DNA from 2 places in the Nitriliruptor sp. genome. Region 2 is predicted to be linked to the other one. Evidence: riboswitches for the same ligand, from Rfam matches in the RefSeq annotation. Region 2 holds a riboswitch; the other holds the start of a gene.

Region 1 (14,735 bases), on a different contig from region 2:
CGATCGTCAGCGCACCGCCGCGGCCGAGGACCAGGCGGATCAGCACCAGGCCGGTGCCGGCCGCGAGGCAGATCAGCACCGGGTGGTAGAGCTGCTGGAACTGCGGCACGCCGAAGGCGAACTCGCCCATCGGTGCGGTGAGACCCTGGAAGGTGAGGAAGGCGAGCACCCCGTGGACGGCCCGCGCGCGCCGGTCGTCGCTGGGCCGCACACCCGTCTCGGCGACGACCAGCCACAGCGCGAGGCCGCTGAAAGCGGCACCGAGGATCATGATCAGGTGTGGGGGGCTCCACATGGTCACGTCGACGCCGTAGGTCTGGTGCCACGCCTCGTCGATCGGGAAACCGAGCAGCGCCGCCAGGCCGAGGACCCCGAGCGGCAGCGATGACCATGGCAGACGCAGCCGCCCGAACCGCAGGTCGGTGTCCACCTCCTGCACGGTCGCGACGGCCACGCCCGCCCACGCCCCCACGGCGATCATCGTCAGGCCGATCACGATGGCGGTGTGGGGGGCGGTGAACAGCACCGTGTCCCGGCCGTAGGCGACGTGGTAGGCGACGTCATCGAAGAAGCCCGTACCAGCGATCACCAGCCCGGCACCGCTGAGGGTGAGGGTCACCGCCGCCCAGGCCGGCAGACCGGTCCAGCGGGCGAGCGCGAGCGGGAGACGCAGGGCCGTGCGGACCGCCGCTGACCGGTGCGTGCCCGACGGGCCGACCGCGTAGCCGATCAGGGCGATCACCGAGAGCGCGGCGAGCAGCACGTGCAACGTGCCCCAGGTCGCGAACGAGCTGCCGCCGGGTCCGTGGGTGGCGTCGACGGTGCTCGTCGCCAGGAGGAGGAAGGTCTTCACGAGCGGACCTCCCCATCGTTGTTGGTGGTGCTCGCCTCGCGGAACGCGGGGCGGACCGCCACGTAGTGCATGGCCAGCCCCACGCCCCACCCCACGATCGGGTAGATGACCCAGGGGTAGGAGTCACCGCGCAGCCACCAGCCGATGGCCCACAGCGCCACGAGCGTGAGGTTGACCACCACGTAGGTACGGGCGTGGTGTCCGAACACCGCGCGGGTGGTCCGGTGTCGACGTTCACGACGCTCGGCGCGCTCACGCGCCAGCGCCCGGTCGAAGGGATCGTCGTGCATGGGGTCAGTCCTCCTGAAGATGTGGGTGGTGGTCCTCGAGCTCGACGGCGAGCGCGTCGAGGCGCTCCTCGAGACGCGAGGGATCGATGTGGCCACGCAGACGTCGGATCCGGGCGCCGAACCGCTGGAGGATCTCCTCCACACCTTCGGCGTCACCGAGCTGGACCCCCGTGCGGAGCTCGAGAGCCGACAGGTCGTCTCGTCTGGTGGCCACGGCCTGCTCGCCGCTGCGGGTGGTGCGGTAGCGGGTGGGTTCCTGCCCCGGCTCAGCCGCGATCAGTCCCTCGCCGGCGAGGGACTTGACCGCCGGGTAGACGCTGCCGGGCGACGGCCGGTAGGCGGGGCCGAACAGCCGCGCCAGCTCGCTCATGAGCTCGTAGCCGTGCAGCGACCGTTCGCTGAGCAGCACCAGGACCACCAGGTGAAGCTCGCCGTGATGGAAGAACCGCTGGCCCATCCCACGCACCTCTCGTGACGGTCGCTCGTCGGTCGCCGAGCGCGACTCTTACGAGTTCGTTACGAAACAATACTACGAGAGTGTTACGAAGTCCAACCGGCGGCGGGGTGCGGCCCCATCACCCGCTGAGCGGGAGGGGCCTGGCGTCGGCTCGGGGCCGGTGGCCCGGATCGTGACCGAGCAGCCAACGACAGCCCGTCCGAGAGCCGCATCCGTGATGACGGCACGGCGAGGCCGCGATGGCGTGGCGGCCGGCGGCTGGTCGCACCCGACGGTGAGGCGGCGCGGGTGCGTCAGCCGTCGTGGAGGGCCTGGTGCCTCAAGTTGGTGAGCGGGTTTCTGCGCGTCTCCTGGCGATCACTTGGCTCTGTTGTGGCGCCGGCAACGGGCCAGGTCGGCCCATCAGGTAGCCCTGCACGGCAGAGGCCCCGAGTTCCCGCCAGGTGGCCAGGTCGGCCTCGTCCTCGATGCCCTCGGCGACCAGGGTGCTCCCGGTCCGGTGAGCGAACTGGATGAGGCAGTCGGCCAGGACCCGGCGGATCGGATCGTCGTTGACGTGTTGGGTCAGGCTGATGTCGAGTTTGATGATGTCCGGGGCCAACCTGACGATGTGTCGCAGGCTCGAGATGCCAGCTCCGACGTCGTCCACCGCGAGTCGGACCCCTGACCGGCGGAGCTGGTCGAGCACTCGGGCGAGGTGGCCGTAATCGTCGACGACCGCGTGTTCGGTCACCTCGACGGTGACGCACCGCCGAGGATGCGACGCCACGAGTTGGTGGAACCTCGGGTCGGTCAGGGTGCTGGGGGAGCAGTTCACGGCGAGTGCCACCCCGGCCGGCAGTGCGGCGCTGTCCGCGATCGCGCGGGTGATGGCTGCGAGTTCGAGTTCGGTCCCGAGGCCGACGCTGGCCGCCTCGGCGAACCAGACGTCGGGCGGCTGTTGCGGCGAGCTGGTGAACCTGCTCAGCGCCTCCACTCCGATCAGTTGCCCGTCCGGTAGGGAGTAGACCGGCTGGAAGACGGGGTGGAACAGCCCCTCGTCGAGCACGGCACGGATGCGTTGCTCGACGGACGGGTCGGCACGCAGCGGGTCGGTTTCGGCGAGGCGCATCTCGCGCTGGAACTCGGCGGTGAGCTCTCGTTCGTAGGATCGCCCACGCGATCGGAGCATCCCGCCGGCGAGCGAGCCGATGGTGAGGAAGAACACCCCGCGCGACAGCCAGCCGGCCAGGACCTGCGGTTCTCCGGCCGCGACCTCGAGCGGCATCACCGGACCGCACAGCAACGTCGCCGCGATGGCTGCGGCGATACCACCTCTGAACCCGAACCTGGCGGCGGCCAGCATGATCGGGACGTAGAAGAGGTGGGGGAGGACCGTCCTGGTGCCGCCCGCCGCGTACGTCATGGCGGTCACGGCCGCCAGGGCGGCGGCGATCGCCAGGCCGGCGAGCCACTGCTTGGCACGCTGGTCAAGGACGGGGCGGACGCTGACGGCCGCTGCCAACTGGACTTCCTGACGCTACTTAAGTCGTACATATACGCAGAGTAGTTGACCCCCGTTCCGCGCGCATGCTGACCGGATCCGGCCGAGCGGCCTGCGCGGTGAGCACGCGGCGGCTCGACGGGATACGTCCGCCGGCTACCGGTCGTCGTCGTCCGGGTGCCGGGAGCCTCGCCGTCAGGGGGACGTGCATGAACGGTCTCCCGCATCGCCTCCAGGATCCGCTCGGCCTGCTCGGGTGTGAGCGCGAGGGTCGGGTGGTGGGTGGTCATGGTTGATGCTCCGCGCAAGGTTCGGCCTGTTCGAGGGTTGCTTCGACGGGCGGGGGCGCGGTTCCGCTCTGGCGTGCACCAGACGTTGACGTCAGCGTCGGAATCGCGCGCAGATTTGACACGCCTTCGGGCAGCCCGGCGTCGTCTGCGCCGGCATCACCCGCGCCCGCCAGGGCCACGGCGGGTGAACACGCTCGACTCTGGCCCCGACCTGGGTTCCACCGGCGGCCGCCACCTACGCGGACGTGCTCAGCCCCGAGGGATCGCCGGAAGCGGGACCCTGACCGTCACGGCGTGGTGCTGTCCCGGTGCGATGGTCGAGGACCGAAGCCGAGGTGGTCGAGTGGTCCGTTGCCGGCCCCCAGTCGCCAAGCGGCCGCGCCGGCGATGGCTCCGGTGACGTAGCGCTTCGCGCCTGCGAGGGCGTCGAGCGGGTCGACGCCGTTCGCGAGCCCGGCGGCCGCAGCGGCGGCGAACGTGCAGCCGGTGCCGTGGGTGTTCGACGTGTCGATGCGGTCGGCCGCGAGTTCGTGGTCCTCGCCCGCGACGACGATGACGTCGACAGCCTGTGGGCCCTCGATGTGACCGCCCTTGACCACGACCAGCTGCGTGCCGAGCTCGGCGAGCGCGTGGGCCGCAGCGCGGGCGTCGTCGAGCGTCCGCAGCGGACGACCGACGAGCACCGCCGCCTCTTCGAGGTTCGGTGTCGCGATCGTCGCGTGCGGCAGCAGCAGGTCGCGGTAGGCGGTCAGGGCGCTCTCCTCGAGGAGACGGTGACCGGTCGCCGACACGAGCACCGGGTCGACGACGAGGTTCGGTAGCTCCCCTGCGGCTGCGCGCGCGGCCACGAGCTCCACGAGCTCGGCTGTGGCGAGCATCCCGGTTTTCACGGCCCCGACCGGCAGATCGACCAGCACGGCGTCGATCTGCGCGGTGACGGTCGCGGCGGGGACCACGTGAACGGCGGTCACCCCGACGGTGTTCTGCGCGGTGACCGCGGTGATCACGCTGGCCCCGAAGACGCCGAACTGCCCGAAGGTCTTCAGATCGGCCTGGATGCCGGCACCGCCGCCGGAATCGGAACCAGCGATGGTGAGCGCGACGTTGGGCGAGGTCATGATCGCTTCCAGGTCTCGAGGAGTCGGCGGACAACGTGCGCGGGATCGCGTGAGGCCATGACGCCGCCCATCACCGCGACACCGTGGGCTCCGGCGTCACGCCACGCCGACGCGTTCTCGGCGGTGACTCCGCCGAGCGCGAGGACGGGTCGGTCGCCTGCTCGGGCAACCAGGTACCGGAAGCCGGCGGGCCCGAGCGCCGGCCCGTAGCCCGGCTTCGATGCGGTCGGGGCGACCGGCGAGACGAGCAGCAGGTCGGTGGCCTCCCCGCGGGCTGCCTCCACCTCGGCGCCGTCGTGGCAGGAACGCCCAACCAGCATCCCGGCCGCGTGCTCGCCCGGGTGTGCATCGTCGGCAGCGAGGTGGATCGCGTCCGCGTCGAGGTGACGGGCGAGGTCAGGATCGGAGGCGACCGACAGCAGTGCGCCGGCGCGGGTGACCACGGAAGCGAGCTGTTCGCCAAGGGCCCGTCGCTCGGCGTGCTCGAGATCCTTGTCCCGGAAGAGCACCGCCGGCGCGCCGGCATCGACGGCCGCGGCGACCACGTCGCGCAGTGGCCGACCCGTGCGAGCTGCGGCGTGCCGGTCGGTGATCACGACCAGGGTGGGAACGGACGGGTTCATCCAGCGCGCCCGTCCGTGTCCGGCCCGAGGAGGTCCGGCCGGCCGTCGTCGGTGGTGGACGCCTCGGCGTACAGCCGGCGTGGGATGCGACCGGCGTCTCGGGCCAACCGTCCCGCCACGACCGCGTGACGCATCGCGGTGGCCATCGCCTCGGGGTCGCGAGCGCGGGTCACCGCCGAGGCGAGTAGTACCCCGTCGCAGCCGAGCTCCATCGCGAGGGCGGCGTCCGAGGCCGTGCCGATGCCGGCGTCGAGGATGACCGGGATGTCGACCTGCTCGCGGATGATGGCGAGGTTGTAGGGGTTGCGGATCCCCATCCCCGATCCGATGGGCGAGCCGAGGGGCATGACCGCGGCGCAGCCGACACTCGCGAGTCGGGTGGCCAGGATGGGGTCGTCGTTGGTGTAGGGCCAGACGGTGAACCCGTCGTCGACCAACTGCTCGGCGGCGTCGAGCAGCTCGATCGGGTCGGGCAGCAGGGTGCGTTCGTCGCCGATGACCTCGAGCTTCACCCAGTCCGTCTCGAACGCTTCCCGACCGAGTCGGGCCACCTTCACGGCTTCGCCGGCGGTGTAGCACCCGGCGGTGTTGGGCAGGATGCGGACCCCGGTCCGCTCGATCACGTCGAGCAACGACCCGGGCCGGCGGTCGGTCACCCGGCGGAGAGCGACGGTCACGACGTCGGTGCCGGAGGCGATGATGGCGCGCTCGAGCACGTCGATGCTGCTCGCACCGCCGGTCCCGAGCACCAACCGGGATGAGAGCGCCGTGCCGCCGATCGTGAGCGGGTCGTTCACGGGGTCTCCTGTCGTTCGAACGTCGGTCGGGGTGCTGTGCGGGTGCGGGTCTCGCGACCGTCGGCCGGGTGCCGGTCAGCCGCCCTGGACGGCGCCGACGAGCTCGACCTTCGTCCCGTCGTGCAGCGTGGTGGTGTCCCAGCTCGAGCGTGGGAGCACGTCGCCGTCGACCGCGACCGCCACACCGCGGCGGTCGGCGACCTCGGTGTCGACCAGCGCCCCGATGGTCACGGGCCCGTCGAACGAGCGCGGCTGACCGTTCAGCTCGATCGTCACGTCGGTGCTCCTGTTCGGTCCGGGTGGGCGACAGCGAGGATCGGGTCGACCTCGGCGTCGGTGAGGATCGCGGTGACCGCCTCGGCGGTGATGGGTGCCAGCAGCACCCCGTTACGGTGGTGCCCGGTCGCGATGACGAGCCGGCCGATCGCGCTGCGGCCGATCGCCGGTGCGTTGTCCGGGGTCGTTGGCCGGAGGCCGGCGATCGTCTCGACGAGCTCGAGCTCGTCGACGCCGGGGACGATGGCGGCCGCATCGTCGAGCAGCTCGCGAGTGGCGCCGGCGGTGACGGTGGTGTCGAAGCCTCGTTCCTCCTGGCTGGCGCCGACCACGAGCCGGCCGTCGTCGCGGGGGACGAGGTAGACGCTGCGGTGCCGGACGAGCCCACGGACGGTGGTGGTCAGCACCTGCTGCCCCGACGGGTCACGCAGGTGCAGGAGCTGACCCTTCACCGGCCTCACCGCGGGACGGTGTTCGTCCGCGAGCCCCTCGATGGTGGCGGACCACGCGCCGGCGCTGAGCACGACCTGGCCAGCGTGGTGCTGCTCGCCGTCGGCGGTCCGCACGCCGGTGGCCTGGCCCCGCTGCTGCTCGATCCGCGTGACCTTCCGGTGTTCGAAGACGACACCGGCATGGGCGCAGGCGCTCAGGAGCGCGGCGACGCACGCCCGGGGTTCGACGCGGTGGTCCTCGGCAGCGAGGAGCCCGACCCGGACGCGGGGGCTGAGCATCGGTTCGCGGGCGCGGGCCTCACGGCTGCGCAAGGGTTCGACCTCGAGGCCGAGCTCGGTCTGGAACGCGTGCAGGTCGGACAGCGCGGCGACGTCGTCGCGGTCGAAGCCGACCAGCAACGTGCCGGTCGCGCGGTAGCCGAGGTCCGCGCCCGTCGCCGTCTCGAGCTCGGCGGCGAACGCGGGCCAGCGACGGGCCCCGGCCACGTTCAGCGCGAGGCGATCCTCCTCGCCGTAGGCCACCTCGGTGACGGGGGCGAGCATGCCGGCAGCGACGTTCGATGCCGCCGCGCCCGGGGCGGGGTCGAACACGGTGACCTGCAGGCCGGCGTTCGCCGCCCGCCAGGCGCTGGCGAGACCGATGATGCCGCCGCCCACGAACAGCACGTCGGGGGTCACGTCGGCCCCCGGGCGTCGGCGAGCAGGTCGAGCAGTTCACGGGTGGCGGCACCGGGGTCGGGTGCGTCGACGACGGCGCCCACGACCGCGATGCCGTGCGCGCCGGTGGCCAGGACCTCGCGCATCCGGTCCGCGGTGATGCCCGAGATCGCGATGATCGGGACGTCGACCGTCGCGACGATGGCTGCCAGCGTGCTGAGGCCGATCGGGGCCGGTAGCCCGTCCTTCGTTGCGGTGGCGTAGGTGGGGCCGACGCCCAGGTAGTCGGCGCCCTCCGCCACGAGCTGACGAGCCGTCGCGGGATCACGCGCGGTTCCACCGATCACGAGTCGGTCGCCGGCGAGCTCACGTGCAGCAGAGATCGGCAGGTCGGTCAGCCCGAGGTGGACGGCATCGGCGTCGGCGGCGAGCGCGAGGTCGACGCGGTCGTTGACGATACTGAGGGCGCCGGCCCTCCGGCAGCGGGCCACGATGACGCGCGCGATCTCGAGGTGGTCGCGGTCCGTGCGGTCCTTCACGCGGATCTGGACGGCGGGTGCGCCGGCGTCGAGCACAGCGTCGATGGTGCGGAGGTCGTCGGCGCACTGTGCCGCGGAGGTCAGCACGTGCAGCCGGGGCAGGGAGAGGCGCACGGTCAGGACCCGCTCGGCGGGCCGGGGGCGACGGTGGCCCGTTCCGGGAGGAGGCCCTCCAGCTCGGACAGGGCGACGGTCGGTCGGCCGAGCAGCGAGACGACGAAGGTGACGATGCCGCTGGCAAGGAGCGCGCCGGCGAAGGGTGCCAACGTCGGGACGGCGTCGGGGAAGCTGACGCTGGCGACGGCGCCGTCGAGGCTGCCGGTCGCGACCAGGCTCGCACCGAAGGCTCCCGCCACCCCTGCGACGATCCCCGCCCAGACCGCGGTCGTGGTGGTCCGGTACCAGAGGCCCAGCAGGGCCGGAAGGAGCAGCACGGCCGCGAGCAGATCAGCGATGAGGAACAGCTGCAGCACGGAGGTGGCGACGAGGCCCACGACCGCGGCCGGCAGGACGATGACGACGGTCAGCAAACGGGCGTGCCCGAGGCCGAGTGAGGGCCGTTCGGAGACGAGCAACGCGGCCAGGCCGTTCTCGAGCGTGTCCACCGACGAGGCGACCAGCGCGATGCCGAGCAGCAGGACCGCCGCGATCACCACGGTGGGCAGCTCGGCGGTGAGCGCGAAGATGGACAGCGCGGGGACCTCGGCGAGACCGACCGAGGCGGACAGCACCCCGAGCCCGCCGGCCATCAACATCAAAGGGATCGTGACCGCGGCTCCGATGAGGGCGCCCTGCCGGAGGGCGCGGTCGTCCCGGGCGGACCAGACCCGCTGCCAGTAGCCGTGGTGGAACAGGTTCGCGGCGGTGACGGCCAGGATCAGCGTCGCGGCGCTCTCGAGGCCCACACGATCGACACCGAGCAGCCCGCTGGCTCGCACGCTGGCCGCGGGACGGTCCACCCCCACGACCGCGGCGACCGCGGCGACCGTCAGCAGGACGATGACCAGCCCGCTCTGCCACCGGTCGGTACGCAGGGACGCACGGAGTCCCGCGTAGGTGGTGTAGATGAGGGTCGCCACGAGGACGGCGCTGACGGTGAGCTGGCGGGGAACCCCGCCGAGGAGTTCGACCAGGCCACCGATCGCGACGAGCTCGGCCGCGACGAAGACCCCCATGTACAGCAGCGAGACCGCTGTCACCAGCCGGCTCGCCGCGCGCCCGAAACGCAGGCGGAGGAACTCGCTCAAGCCCTGGCCCGAGGGCACGATCCCGCGCAGCCGAGGTCCGACGAACGCGAACACGAGGAACGGTCCGGCGGCAGCGACCGCGTACCCGATGACGGGGCCGATCCCGAGGATGGCGCCGAGCTCGGGCGGCGCGAACAGGATCCAGGCCCCGAGGCCGGACGCGAGGAACGACAAGCCGAGGGCGAGCGGCCCCTGGCTACCGCGGGCGACGGTGAAGTCGTCGAGGTCGGCCCGTGGGCCTTGGCGGCCCGCGCGCACCCCGATGATCACGAACGCCGCCAGCACGGCGACGAGCAACAGGACGCTCAGGGATGTGGCCAACACGACGCGCTCCCTCCGCCGGCATGACCCGGATCAGGTTCCGAAGTGCTGCGCCCGCCCGGCGCGTTCTCAGCCCTAGGTTCGCAGGGCTCCCTCGGCGTCTCGGGGCAGACCGTAGCCAGCGCCCCCGTTCCGCGCATCTTCGAGGCTCCTCGGCGTCGAGCCAGGGGGCAACGGGTGAGTCCCGGTCGTCGTGCAGGAGCAGGTGGCCGTGCCCGTCACCACCAGTAGCCGCCGGGCGACCACGTCGGTCACAGCGCCTTCGTCCAGTTCTGTCCCACGAGGTCCTGTCCGAAGCTGTGGTGCGGTTCCTGGTCGGTCAGCTCGAACCCCGCGGCCTCGTAGAGCCGTCGGGCCGAGGTGAGGACGTCGTTCGTCCACAGGGTGATCGCGTCGTACCCAGCAGCCCGGGCGAACCGCAGGCACTGGTCCACGAGCCGGGTCCCCACCCCCAGGCCTCGGGCGGATGGCTCGACCAGGAGGATGCGCAGCTGCGCGGTGGTCGCGTCCTTGGCGACGCAGAACACGCAGCCCACCGGCTCGCCGCCGGCCTCGGCGATCCAGGCCGCTTCCCGGGCGGGGTCGCGATCCTGCACGTAGTCGGCCACGATCCGGGCGACGAGTGCCTCGAACCCGCAGTCCCAGCCGTACTCGGCCGCGTACAACGCCCCGTGGCGGCTGACCACCCACCCGTAGTCGCCGGGACCCGGCGCCCGAAGGGCCACCGCGGTGCCCGCGCTGCGCTCGCGGTCGAGGACGTCCCGGACCGTGCCCATGGCCGCGACCAGCCGCCGCCGGTCGCCGGGCGCCAGGTCACCGAGGAGCCCGGCGACCTGGGCGGCCGAGCGAGCGTCCAGCGTCTCGGACACCTCGCGGCCGCGGTCGGTCAGACGCAGCGACTGGCGCCGACCGTCAACGCTCGACGGCTCGCGCGTGATCAGCCCGTCGGTCTCGAACCTCGCGGCGATGCGGCTCATGTAGCCGGCGTCGATCCGCAGGTCGCGGCGCAGGTCGGCCAGCTCCGCGACGAACCCGGAACGCCTGACGAGGATCTGCTCGACGTCATGCGCACGGTGGGTACCCAGCTCGGCCGACTCCGCCGGATGGTCGACATGTTTCTGACGGCGCAACGCCTCGAATCGGGCTCCCTCGAGGCGACTGTGGGCAACGTCGCGCTGGCACCGCTGGTGGTGCAGATCGCACGAGACGGGGACTTCGACGTCGAGCCGACCGTCGACGACCTCCACGTCCGCGCCGACCCCGACCACGTGGCACAGATGCTCTGGAACCTGCTGGCCAACGCCACCAAGCACGGTGCACCGCCAGGTGACGATCACGAGCCGATCGCGGGACGACCAAGTCGAGGTCACGGTGACCGACCAAGGGCCCGGCGTGCCCGACGAGCTGCACCACCAGCTCTTCGAACGGTTCGCCCGCGGTCCGACCAGCCACGGCACCGGACTGGGCCTGGCGATCGTCCGCGGCCTCGCTCGCGCCAACGCCGGCGACGTCGCCTACGCGCACGACACCCGAGGATCATCGTTCTCGTTGACCCTGCCTGCCGCCGCCAGTTCCCGCTGACGTCCACCCGCTCACGGCGACACCTCGGAGGTGGTCCCCGCCTCGAGGACGCCGCCGGTCCGGACGCCCGACCAGCGTGCTACCTCGGCGTCCAGGTCGAGGCGGTCGATGGGTGCCGCGTTCTCGTAGGCGCCCCACTCGTCGCGGGGGAGCATCCACATGACCTCGAACTCGTTGCCGTCGGGGTCGACGCCGTAGATGCTCTTGGTCGCGCCGTGGCTCGACTCGCCGGTGTAGGCACCGCGGTCCACCAGCGTCCGTCGCGCGTCGACGAGCTCGTCGATCGTGTCCAGCTGCCAGGCGAGGTGGTACAGGCCGATCGCCCCGCGCTGCTTGGGGCCGCCGGCGGTCCCGACCCCGAAGAGGCCGAGGTCGTGGTGGTTGTCGCCACGGGGGAGGCGGAGGAAGACGGCGTTGGCGCGGGGTTCGCGGGCGATGACCTGCATGCCGAACGCGTCGCCGTAGAAGGCGACGGATCGTTCGAGGTCGGCGACGAACAGGACGGCGTGGTTGAGCCGGACGGGGGAGAACGACACGGGAGGTTCCTCTCTCGGCGGTGGGATGCGCGTGACGTCGGGACGCTCGTTCGCGGGGGGCGGGCTTCGCTCGCAGTTACCTGACGTGACAACCAACGTACCGAAGGAACTTGACGTGTTAACCTTCTGCGCCCGTCGGTCCGCGAGTCCGGTCCACCAGCGACGCCACGCGCCCGCGCGGATGCCGGCAGCGGTCATCGGGCACGGCCACGGGCGAGGTCGGTCAGCTGCTCGCGCAGCTCGACGATCCGTTCCTCGCTGCGCTCACCCGTTCGGTCCTGCCCCGGCCTGGACGTGCGTCGGGAGATCCTCCGCAGGCACGGGTCGACTGAGCAGGAAGCCAGCGGCGCGTTGGCAGCCAGCCTCGCGCAGCCACCGCAGCTGGTCGTCGGTCTCGACCCCCTCAGCGACGACCGCGAGGCCGAGGGCGTGCGCCAGGGTGATGATCGCCTGGACGATGGCGCCCGCTTGCTCGTCGACGGCGACCCGTTGGACGAAGGATCGGTCGATCTTGAGGACGTCGATCGGGAAGGTCCGCAGGTAGGAGAGCGACGAGTAGCCGGTGCCGAAGTCGTCGATGGCGATCCTCACCCCGAGGCTGCGGAGCGTCGAGAGCGTGGCGGCGGCGCGTCCCGGCTCCCGGATGAGGGCCGACTCGGTCATCTCGAGCGTGAGGGCGGCAGCGGGGAGTCCGGTCCTGGTGAGCACGTCGCGGATGTCGGTCTCGAGATCGGGATCCTCGAACTGCCGAGCCGACAGGTTGACCGAAACCCCCAGTCCGGCGAACTCGTCACGTCCTCGCCAGATCTGGGTCTGGTGGCAGGCTCGTTCGAGGATCTGGCGACCGAGCGGCACGATCAGGCCGCTCTCCTCGGCCAGCGGGATGAAGTCGCCCGGCGAGATCAGGCCCCGTTCGGGATGTTGCCAGCGAACGAGCGCTTCGGTCTCGACGATCCGACCGGAGTCGAGCTCGACGACGGGCTGGAAGTGGACCCGGAACTCGTCCTGTTCGATGCCCTTGCGGAGCGCGGCATCGAGGAACAAGCGGTGGCGTGCCGCAGCATCCAGCTGTTCGTCGTAGACCTGGCAGCGGGCACCCCCCTCGGCGACGGCGCGGTTCATCGCGGTGCTGGCCTGCCGGAGGAGGGTCTCGGCATCCTCGTCACCGATCCGTGTGGTCACGCCGATGCTCGCGGTGAGGAAGACCTGCTCGTGCCCGAGGGTGACCGGCCGCTGCAGCTTGTCGGTGATCCGAGCGGCGACGCGGACCGCGTCGGTCACGTCGACGACGTGACCGAGCAGGATCCCGAAACGGTCGCTGGACAGCCGGCCGACGGTCGCGTCCTCACGTACCGCGCTCACCAGCCGGCGGGCGACGGCGACCACGAGCGAGTCCTCGGCGCCGCGTCCGAGGCTGTCGTGCACGACGGTGAACCGGTCGATCCCGACCACCAGCACGGCGGTCTGGGCGCCCTCGTTCGCCGACCGGACCAACGCTCGTTCGGTCCGGTCGGTGAACAGGGTGCGGTTCGGTAGGGCGGTGAGCCGGTCGTGGAACGCCCAGGTGCTGACGTCGCGGATGACCGCCACGGCATCGGTGATCTCGCCCGTGGCGTCACCGACCGGCGCTGCGGTGACGGTGACGGGGACCGTGCGACCTTCCGTGGTCCGGAGGACGAGGTCGACACCGGTGGTGGTGTAACCCTCGTGGTAGGCGCGGACGATGGGCCACGAGGCGTGTGAGAGTTCGCGGCCGGCGTCGTCGAACGCCGTGACGGGCAGGTCCCGCACGTGCGTCCCTCCGAGGGAACCACCGGTGGGGCCGAGACCGAGCTCGGCGACGGTAGGGTTGGCGTCGGTGATGCGGCCATCGGCGGTGACGATGACGACCCCGTCCGGGATGGCGTCCAGGACGGCAGCGAGCCGTGCCCGCTCGTGCTCGACCTGCGTCAGCCGGCTCGCCAGCTCGACCTGGGCTTCGGACAGCTGGAGCTCACGCTCCCGGAGCTGTTGGTTGGTGTGCACCAGGTCGGCGAACGCGCCGACCAGGAGCTCGAGGATCTGTTGCCGTTCCGCCGTGACCGCGAACCGCCGACCGAGCAGCTGGAGGTAGGTGACGTCGGCGGGCAGTTCCTCGTGGGTGAAGTTGCCGAGGATCGCCGCGGGGTCGTCCGGTTCGGTGTTGGCCGTCAGGGCGTTGCCGACCTCGTCGCACCCGTCCGCCGGGTTGTGGATCTGGGCCCGCATGCGCTGGTGGGCGGCGTCGGAGAACGTCCAGGTCCGGTCGCCCCCGTGAGGGTTGCGGTGGACGCAGGTCCACTCGTCGCCCGACCGCTCGCAGGTCGTGCGCTCATCCTCGGTCCAGTCGAAGCCGTGGTAGATGTCCCCCTCCACGTCGTTCGCCCGCGTCTTGAAGTTCACGATCAGGTCGACCTGGGCCTCGCACGCGCACGAACCCAGCACGACGTCGCCGAGCTTGACCACCTGCAGACGCAGCCGCAGGTTCTCCTCGACGGCGGTGAACGCCGGTGAACGCCGGTGCGCCGTACTGGTCGGGCACCGCGATGCCGTGAGCCTTCAGGTTCTGGACGATGGGGTTCAGGGGTCGAGCGCGCCGCCACCGTCGACCCGTTCGCAGTCCGGGAAGCCGAGCGACGGGCACGCCGGGATCGCCGCCGAGGGTCGGCTCGGAGCGGCAGTTGGACACCGTCGGGACGGGGTGCGACACGGGGCCGGGCACCCACCCGTCGGTGACGCCCACCTCGAGGTCGGAGGCGAACGGGACGAGGGTGTCGTCGGGGCTCGGGACGACCCCTCCGCCGATGGCGTCCCACGCCTCGACGACGGCGTCCGCCAGCAGACGCGCCCCCCGTTCGGTCTGGGCGTGACCGACGTGGGCCCAGGCCACGAGCGTCCCGTCATCGAGGCGGCCCCGGTTCCAACCGTCGTACGGCCCTTCAGCGCTGCCGACGTCGCCCTGGGAGAACACCAACGTCGCACCGAGGTCGCGCTCGACGTACCGCTCGAGCGGAGCGAGGGAGTCGGCCGTGATCAGGTCGTAGCTGTCGAGCGACTCCGGGTGCTGTCCGAAGTTCATCCACGCCGCCAGCGGTTCCCAGCCGGCTTCGGTGTCCGGGGCGTAGCGGTCGAAGCGCAGCACCGTCAGGTCGTGGTCGCCGTGGTCACGAGGGAAGCCTGCCGGGGAACCGTCGTCG
Region 2 (3,521 bases):
GTGTGGCTGCTGGCCGCACGCGTGGCTCCATCAGGTCTCGACGTAGAGCCTGCCGCCGAGGCGGCGGAACTCCTCGGCCTTCTCCTCCATGCCGACGTGCAGCGCCTCGACCTCGTCGAGCCCGCGTTCGGCGGCGTACTCTCGTACGTCCTGGCTGATACGCATCGAGCAGAAGCCCGGCCCGCACATCGAGCAGAAGTGCGCGGTCTTGGCTGCGGGCGCCGGCAGCGATTCGTCGTGCATCGCCCGGGCGGTGTCGGGATCCAACGAGAGGTTGAACTGATCCTCCCACCGGAACTCGAACCGCGCTTTGGACAACGCGTCGTCGCGGCGCTGTGCGCCCGGATGTCCCTTGGCGACGTCGGCGGCGTGGGCGGCGATGCGGTAGGTGATCAGCCCCTGCTTGACGTCGTCGCGTCCGGGTAGGCCCAGATGTTCCTTGGGCGTGACGTAGCAGAGCATCGCGGTGCCGGCCATGCCGATCACCGCGGCGCCGATGCCCGAGGTGATGTGGTCGTAGCCCGGCGCGATGTCGGTGACCAGGGGCCCGAGCGTGTAGAAGGGTGCGCCGTCGCACACCTGCTGCTGCCGGGTGACGTTCTCGACGACCTTGTCGAGCGGGACGTGGCCCGGGCCCTCGACCATGACCTGCACGTCATGCTCCCAGGCCCGGCGCGTGAGCTCACCCAGGGTGTCGAGTTCGGCGAACTGCGCTTCGTCGTTGGCGTCGGCGACGCTGCCCGGCCGCATCCCGTCGCCCAGTGAGAACGCGACGTCGTAGGCGGCGAAGATCTCGCACAGCTCGTCGAAGCGCTCGTAGAGGAAGCTCTCCCGGTGGTGGGCCAGGCACCAGGCCGCCATGATCGATCCGCCGCGCGAGACGATGCCGGTGACGCGGTTCGCAGCCATCGGCACGTAGGGGAGTCGGACGCCGGCGTGGATGGTCATGTAGTCCACGCCCTGCTCGGCCTGCTCGACGACCGTGTCGCGGAACAGCTCGAAGGTCAGCTCCTCGGGCTGGTTGCCGACCTTCTCCAGCGCCTGGTAGATCGGCACGGTGCCGATGGGCACGGGGCTGTTGCGGATCAGCCACTCGCGGGTGGGATGGATGTGCGCGCCCGTGGACAGGTCCATGACGTTGTCGGCGCCCCAGCGGCAGGCCCACACGAGCTTGTCGACCTCCTCCTCGATCGAGGAGGTCACCGCAGAGGTGCCGATGTTGGCGTTGACCTTCGTGACGAAGTCGCGGCCGATGACCATCGGCTCGGACTCGAGGTGGTTGACGTTGTTGGGAAGGATCGCCCGTCCCGAGGCGATCGCCGCCCGGACCGTCTCCGGCTCGACGCCCTCGCGCGCGGCCACGTAGGCCATCTCCGGCGTGGTCTCACCGCGGCGCGCATAGTGCAACTGGGTGACGTTGCGACCCGGCGCCGCCCGCAGGATCGGCCGTCCCTCACCCGGCCCCGCGGTGGCGGGACCTGCAGGACTCTGGCGGGTGCCGGCTGCCGGGCCGGCCGCGTACGGGCGGGCTGAACCGACCTCCACCACATCGCCACGATCTCGGACCCAGGTCTCACGCACCGCAGCGATGCCGCGGGCGAGGTCGATCTCCACGTCGGGATCCCCGTGGGGACCGGAGGTCGTGTAGAGCTCGACCGGGTCGTTGGGCTCGTCCCCGAAGCGTCCGCTGGTCGCCGTCAACGCCACGCGGGTGATCGGGACACGGACGCCGTCCGGACCGTCGATGTGGGCACGCGAGATTCCTGGATGTACGTCATCGATAGACATCGATGCCTCCCTCCGCCGGCGTTACCCGGATCAGGTGCTGACGGTCGGTGGTGGCGGCCACCCTCTCAGCCCGTCGTTCCCACGGGCTCCCGCGATCGGTCGCCGGCGACCCTACTGAACGTCACCCGTCCTGCCCAGAACCTTCGATGGCCCGGCCCAAAACGAGCACTCGCACGCGCGAGGCGGCACGAGGCGGAGCCGACTATGGACGGATGACCGGCGTCGCGAGGCGTCCCGGAGCCGCACCGCACACAACGGGGACTCGGATCGGGTGTGTTGTCGGCTACGAGCTGTGGGTGAGGGCGGTGAGAGCGCGGTCGGGTGAGACGTGGGTCGTGTACACCGGACCGATCGGGGTACGGGCGAGGTCGAAGGCAAGCGTGACAGATCGATCTCCCCGGCTGTGTGGTGGAAGGGGGCGAGGTGTGCGAGCTCGTTCATGACACCGAGGGCGTGACGGTTGCGGTCCGGGGACGACGGGTTCTCGTGCGGCTGCGGCGGTCGCCCGGACGAAGGGCGCCGGTGCGTGGTGTGGTGGGCAGCGAGGAGTGTCTCGATCGCGTCGGGGAACCGTTGGAGGAGCGTGGCGTGGCTTGCCGGCGCGAGGGGCATCAGCAGCGGTAGGTAGGTGTGCTCGTCGACCAGCGGCGCGACCTGGGGCTTCCAGAACAGCACGGTGGCGTACCAGCTTCCGAGCGGTCCCGTCGGCTGGTCGATGTCGGAGGGCGGCGTGGGGACGCGGTCGAGGAACTTCCTGGTGGCGTGGATGACGACCATGCCCTCACGGCTCTCCGTCGCGGTGTTGACGGCAAGGACAGAGATAGCCTGGCGGAGCGCCACCGCGAACGTGTCGTCGCACTGTCGGTGTGGGCAGCAAGGTTGCCCGGGTGCGATGCTCGGTGGGCGTCTCGGCCAAGCGACAATCGGTGCAGGCAGGCTGACTGGGCACGGCTGGTGCACCACACTGGCACCACAATCGGGTGAGGGATGATGCGGGAACCTGCCGTAGATCCCCGAATCTTGCTGTGGTGCAGCTGCGGTGCAGGCCAACATCTCGAAACCCTCGATTACAGTTTACGGCCCTGATTCGCAGCTATTCAGGCCCTTTCTGATGTGTCGATCGCGCTTTAGGGCACTTCGTTCGCAACGAAGGGGCCGTCGGTTCAAATCCGATCACCTCCACCCGAAGAACGCCTCGTAGCGCCCGCTACGGGGCGTTCTTTCTGAGCGCCTTTCGTTCGCGGCGTTCCGGAAGTACGTAGAAGTACGAAAACTGGAGTGGTGCTCCAGTTTGAGAAGGCTAGAGCCGTTCTCGCTATTCGACACCATGAGATGCCGGGGTTCAGGCGCTTCGCTGCGAGTAGCGCGCTGTCGGAGAACGGCGAGTTGGTTATCGAGGTGCTCCGTTGGGAGTTCGCCGAAACCTGCCTCGCCTCACAGAGGGCGGTGTTGACGCTCGTGGCGGTGCGGCGCGCGGCTTGCCACTCCCGTTCGGCGTGATCCAGTCGCATCGAACTTGGAAACGACGAGACCTGCTGTGCTTCGGTCACCCGTGCGAGCGACGCTGAAGGCGCTGTCAGTCTGGAACCGCCAAGCGGAGGTGTCGATGAGGTAGCGCGTCCCCGCTGACCTCAGCATCGGGAGGATGTCGCGGTTGGTCGTGACCCACGAGCCGTCGAGGATGACCCAGGGGAGGGACACCGGTTCGGGGTCGAACAGCGACTGCAGACCGA

The links. Region 2 has a riboswitch for thiamine pyrophosphate ahead of thiC (phosphomethylpyrimidine synthase ThiC). Riboswitches for the same ligand answer to the same signal wherever they lie in the genome.
Region 1: linked by a shared signal. The riboswitch ahead of WEB03_RS03730 (sodium:solute symporter) and the one ahead of thiC (phosphomethylpyrimidine synthase ThiC) in region 2 are both predicted to bind thiamine pyrophosphate.

Annotation. Positions count from the first base shown of each region.
Region 1 covers NZ_JBBEBZ010000073.1:4,233-18,967, forward strand. The annotation lists gene WEB03_RS03680 (hypothetical protein) at 1-853, opposite strand, end outside; gene WEB03_RS03685 (2TM domain-containing protein) at 850-1,143, opposite strand; gene WEB03_RS03690 (helix-turn-helix transcriptional regulator) at 1,148-1,600, opposite strand; gene WEB03_RS03695 (EAL domain-containing protein) at 1,920-3,104, opposite strand; gene thiD (bifunctional hydroxymethylpyrimidine kinase/phosphomethylpyrimidine kinase) at 3,661-4,491, opposite strand; gene WEB03_RS03705 (thiamine phosphate synthase) at 4,488-5,114, opposite strand; gene WEB03_RS03710 (thiazole synthase) at 5,111-5,911, opposite strand; gene thiS (sulfur carrier protein ThiS) at 5,987-6,187, opposite strand; gene thiO (glycine oxidase ThiO) at 6,184-7,317, opposite strand; gene thiE (thiamine phosphate synthase) at 7,314-7,949, opposite strand; gene WEB03_RS03730 (sodium:solute symporter) at 7,952-9,406, opposite strand; TPP riboswitch at 9,396-9,509, opposite strand; gene WEB03_RS03735 (GNAT family N-acetyltransferase) at 9,655-10,650, opposite strand; gene WEB03_RS03740 (sensor histidine kinase) at 10,730-10,984, shown strand; gene WEB03_RS03745 (VOC family protein) at 10,996-11,520, opposite strand; gene WEB03_RS03750 (putative bifunctional diguanylate cyclase/phosphodiesterase) at 11,785-13,941, opposite strand; gene WEB03_RS03755 (hypothetical protein) at 13,871-14,735, opposite strand, start outside.
Region 2 covers NZ_JBBEBZ010000164.1:14,979-18,499, reverse strand. The annotation lists gene thiC (phosphomethylpyrimidine synthase ThiC) at 31-1,788, opposite strand; TPP riboswitch at 1,779-1,891, opposite strand; gene WEB03_RS10315 (hypothetical protein) at 3,223-3,521, opposite strand, start outside.